DNA from 2 places in the Arthrobacter sp. AG367 genome. Region 2 is predicted to be linked to the other one. Evidence: riboswitches for the same ligand, from Rfam matches in the RefSeq annotation. Region 2 holds a riboswitch; the other holds the start of a gene.
The links. Region 2 has a riboswitch for S-adenosylmethionine ahead of FB478_RS07655 (DUF1737 domain-containing protein). Riboswitches for the same ligand answer to the same signal wherever they lie in the genome.
Positions count from the first base shown of each region.

Region 1: it holds a riboswitch for S-adenosylmethionine, as region 2 does, so the genes downstream of both, FB478_RS10605 (bifunctional o-acetylhomoserine/o-acetylserine sulfhydrylase) here and FB478_RS07655 (DUF1737 domain-containing protein) in region 2, are expected to answer to the same signal.

Region 1 is NZ_VIVE01000003.1:169,500-171,692, forward strand. It holds gene FB478_RS10605 (bifunctional o-acetylhomoserine/o-acetylserine sulfhydrylase) at 1-1,007, opposite strand, end outside; SAM riboswitch class IV at 1,051-1,165, opposite strand; gene FB478_RS10610 (VOC family protein) at 1,391-2,023, shown strand.
Region 2 is NZ_VIVE01000002.1:130,147-132,339, reverse strand. It holds gene opgC (OpgC domain-containing protein) at 1-1,070, opposite strand, end outside; SAM riboswitch class IV at 1,296-1,411, shown strand; gene FB478_RS07655 (DUF1737 domain-containing protein) at 1,425-1,700, shown strand; gene FB478_RS07650 (rhodanese-like domain-containing protein) at 1,697-2,107, shown strand; gene FB478_RS07645 (O-succinylhomoserine sulfhydrylase) at 2,108-2,193, shown strand, end outside.

The DNA of each region.
Region 1 (2,193 bases), on a different contig from region 2:
CAGGGGCTGGAGGGCAACCCGGCGTAGGCGACGGATTCGACGTCGTCCCTTCCTTCCAGCCAGCGCGCCACTTCCGTGGCGTTGGCAACGTGGCGTTCCACCCGCAGGCTCAGCGTCTCCAGGCCCTGGGAGATCAGGAAGGCGTTGAAGGGGGAAACCGCCGAGCCAAGGTCGCGCAGCAGCTGGACGCGGGCCTTGAGGATGTAGGAGAGGTTGGCACCCAGCGCACCGTCGGCGCCTAGGTCGCGGGCGTAGACCAGGCCGTTGTAGGTGGGGTCCGGGGTGTTGAAGCCGGGGAACCGTTCAGGGTCCTTGCCGAAGTCGAATTTGCCGGAGTCCACGATCACGCCGGCAATTGCGGAGCCGTGGCCGCCCAGGTATTTGGTGGCGGAGTGGATCACGATGTCCGCACCCCACTCCAGTGGGCGGATCAGGTAGGGCGTGGACAGGGTGTTGTCCACGATCAGTGGCACGCCTGCCTGGTGGGCCACCTCGGAGATGCCTTCGATGTCCAGGACGTCCTGGCGGGGATTGGACACCACTTCACCGAAAAAGAGCTTGGTGTTCGGCTGGATGGCGTCGCGCCACTGGTCCAGGTTGTCGGGATCCTGGACGAAGGTGACCGAGATGCCGAACTTCTTCAGGGTGTGGGCGAACAGGTTGTACGTTCCGCCATAAAGGCTGGGGCTCGCCACAATATGGTCCCCCGCCTCCGCAATGTTCAGCACCGCGAACGTCTCGGCGGCCTGGCCCGAGCTCAGCAGCAAAGCGGCCAGGCCTCCCTCAAGGCTGGCGATCCGCTGTTCGACGGCATCCTGGGTGGGGTTGCCAATCCGGGTGTAGATGGGCGCAAGTTCGGCGAGGGCAAAGCGGTTGGCTGCGCTTTCGGCGCTGGGGAACACGAAGGACGTGGTCTGGTAAATGGGGAGCGCGCGGGCTCCGGTGGCACTGTCGGGCTCCTGGCCTGCATGGATCTGGCGGGTTTCGAAAGACCATCCGTTGGACATCTCAGTCTCCTATGACATGGGCCCGGAATGCGTGGGGCAGTACGGGCCGCGCTTGCTTCCGGCTCTTGCCGGACAGCCAGGTCCTCACCCGGGGCACCCCACCGCGGGTGGAGGGTTGCCGGCCAGCGAGCCGGGGCTTGGCGCTGGCGCTCATGACCTGCGCCCAGTCTAGGAACGGGGTAGTCGCCGTGGACAGCATTGTGACGAACAAGGTCGCCCTGCATGGCTTTCGAGCCGCCACAGGTGGGCCGCCCCGCACCCGGCCGGGGACGCCGCCGTCGTCCTTCTTGCCCATGTTCCCGGCCCTTTTCCCGGCCGCCTTTCCAGTAAGGGTACCCTTAGCTGAGAGCCGGATCACAAAGTGCCAAGATGTTGCCATGCGCATGGATCACGTCTCTTACGCCTGTGAACAAGATGGCCTCGCGGCCACTACCGAACGTATTTCATCTGCCCTCGGCGTTGAGGCAGTGAAGGGCGGGGTGCACCCCCGGTTCGGAACCCGGAATATGATCATCCCGCTCGCCGGGCACAAGTACCTGGAAGTCGTAGAGGTCCTGGACCACCCGGCTTCGGACAAGGCACCGTTCGGACAGGCCGTGCGTGCCCGTTCCGCGGCCGGTGGCGGCTGGATGGGCTGGTGCGTCGAAGTGGACGACCTCGCCCCGTTCGAGGCACGCCTTGGCCGCGCCGCGGTGAACGGCAACCGCAAGTTCCCGGACGGCCGGGAGCTGGTCTGGAAACAGATTGGCATCCTTGGCCTTATCGCCGATCCCCAGGTGCCGTACATGCTCAAGTGGGAAGGCGACCCGGCACTGCACCCGTCCAACGCCTACCCCAGCAACCTTAAGATGAGCTGCCTGACCATCGCCGGCTCCGCGTCCCGCGTGACCGAGTGGCTGGGTGAACCGGTGGAGAAGCCGCTTGAGGACGTTGCGGTGGAGTGGGTCGCCCCGCACGGAACTCCGGGCATCCTGTCGGTCACGTTTGAAACCGCCAACGGAGCCGTCACCATCTGACGCTCCACCCCAGCCTCCCGGAATGTCCGGGAGGGGGTTCGCCGGGCCAGTACCCGGATCAGCTTCGGCCGCCATCAGGTGGTGACAACGGCGTCACTACCCGATGGCGGCCGAATTCATTTAAGTGGCTGCTTCCTACATCGCTGCGATCCAGGTCTGAATGTCGGTGC
Region 2 (2,193 bases):
GTGAGCAGCCAGCTGATGCTCGCCACGCCGGTATCCCTGGTGCTGGTGCGCTCGTCCCAGACAACGGCGGCCGTCCCGGCAAAAGCTGGGGAAGTGGCAGTTCCCACCACCTGGTCCCACCAGCCCGCCTTAATGTCCGCCTCCTGCGCGCCGCCGGACGCGGGGCTGTAGAAAGCAGAGGTCTGGAGGAGGAACGGCTTTTTGCGCCCCTCGGAATAGGTGCCGTAGAAGTTTTCGCCGCCGGAGGCCGTCAGCATGTCCTGGAGCTCGCCGGCCCTCGGCTGGGAGTTGACGGCGGGGCCGCCGGCCGTGTCGTCGTGATAGGCGGCCAGCCCCACCCAGTCCACTGCGTCGTCGCCCGGGTAGTACGGGGCGTAGGCGCTGTCGCTTGAGTTCCAGGCCCCGTCGCCGTTCGTGTCCAGGAGGGAAAAGCCTTCGGTTCCGGGCTGCGGGGCATCCCGGTTGCGGTCAAAGGGGTAGTCCTTGCCCAGGTAAGGCGCCCACACCAAGGTGGCCCGGCCGCCGTCGTACTTCTTGAACGCTGCCGCCACAGCCCTGAAGGCCTGCCGGTACGCGGCGGGCTGCTGGCCCCAGGCCACCCAGCTTGCATTCATGTCCGGGGCGAACCGGATCAGCAGCTGCCCCTTGAACCCGGACGTAAGGTCGCGCACCTGCGCTGCGAATGCTTCTGCTTCCGCGGTGCCGAGCTGGCCCAGGGGCACTGACGGCTTCACCGTGAGCAGGGCGTGGGCGCCTAGGGACGCGGCCTGCTGAAGGAAGCCGTCAAGGTCGTTCCGTTCCGAATCGCGGTAGGGGATGGTGATGTCGTGGCCGAAGACGGCCGGACTGGCACCAAGCCGGCCGCTGAAGCCTGCGGCGGTGTCCTCGCCCCACTCGAGCACCGCGCCCAGCCAGGGCTTTCCCTTCTCCGGCGCAGCGTCCGCCGCATGCGCCGGCGCAGCCGCCAGCAGGGCAAGGAGGCTGACGATGGCCGCGGCCAGGAACGCACCGATGGACGGCCGGCGGGTCCCGCGGATGGCGGCCTGGTGGCGCGATGTGTTTGCCCGCATGCTGACAGGACCCCCGGTGCTCATTGCTGTGACGACGGGGCGGCGCCCCGGTAAGAACTTTATCGGCCCCGCGGCCCCGGGCGGCACGTGGCGGGCCGCCCACCTGCGGCGATGTCCGCCGTCGCGCTTTCCTTCAACCCCGCGCCTCCCTTCAGCGCTGCTCAATTACGGAACATGACGACGGCGGCGGTGCGGCTTGGCGCGGCAGATGTTACGTTTTTGGGGAGTAATGAGTACCGGTGTGAAGCCCTGACTGGCCGGTCGGCAACCCTCCCTTTCGCGGCGGGGTGCCTCAGGTGAATACTCGGCATATCGACCGATTCGAGCTGCAAGCGTGAAAGAAGGAGATCCGTCGTGTCTGACGCACCTGCCCCTGACGAAAAATTGTCCTACCGCCTGATCACCGGCCCGGATGACCGTTCATTCTGCGAGCGGATCTCCACGGCCCTGGCCGACGGCTATGTGCTGCACGGCAGCCCGGCAGCCACCTTCAACGGCACCAGCGTGATCGTGGCGCAGGCAGTGGTCCTTCCGGCGGCAATCGCCTCGGCCGATGCCGCGGTTGCCACCGCAGTGGATGAACTGGACGCCGAATTTGAAGGCGAGTTCGACGGCGAGGGCCACGCATGAGCTACGCGGGAGACCTCACGCCCCAGGAAGCATGGGAGAAGCTGGAACAGGGCGCCATCCTGGTGGACGTCCGCACCGAGGGCGAATGGGCCCACATCGGCATTCCGGACACCAAGGCCACGGACAACGACCCCCTCTTCATCCAGTGGACCTTCCCCGGCGGCATCCCCAACCCCGACTTCATCAACGACCTCAGCCAGCAGGCGCCCGAGGACCGTTCAACCGAACTGGTGTTCCTGTGCCGCTCCGGCCAGCGGTCCATCGCGGCAGCCATCGCGGCCACCCGGGCCGGCTTCACCTCCTACAACGTGCTGGAGGGCTTTGAAGGCGAGCCGGACCGCTATGGCGAACGCACCGTCAACGGCTGGAAAAACCGCGGCCTTCCCACCAACCTCGGAAAGAACTAAGTGACCTTCAACCAAGACGCCCCCGGCTGGAACCCCGACACCCAGGCTGTCCGTGGCGGGCTGGACCGCACCAACTTCCAGGAAAC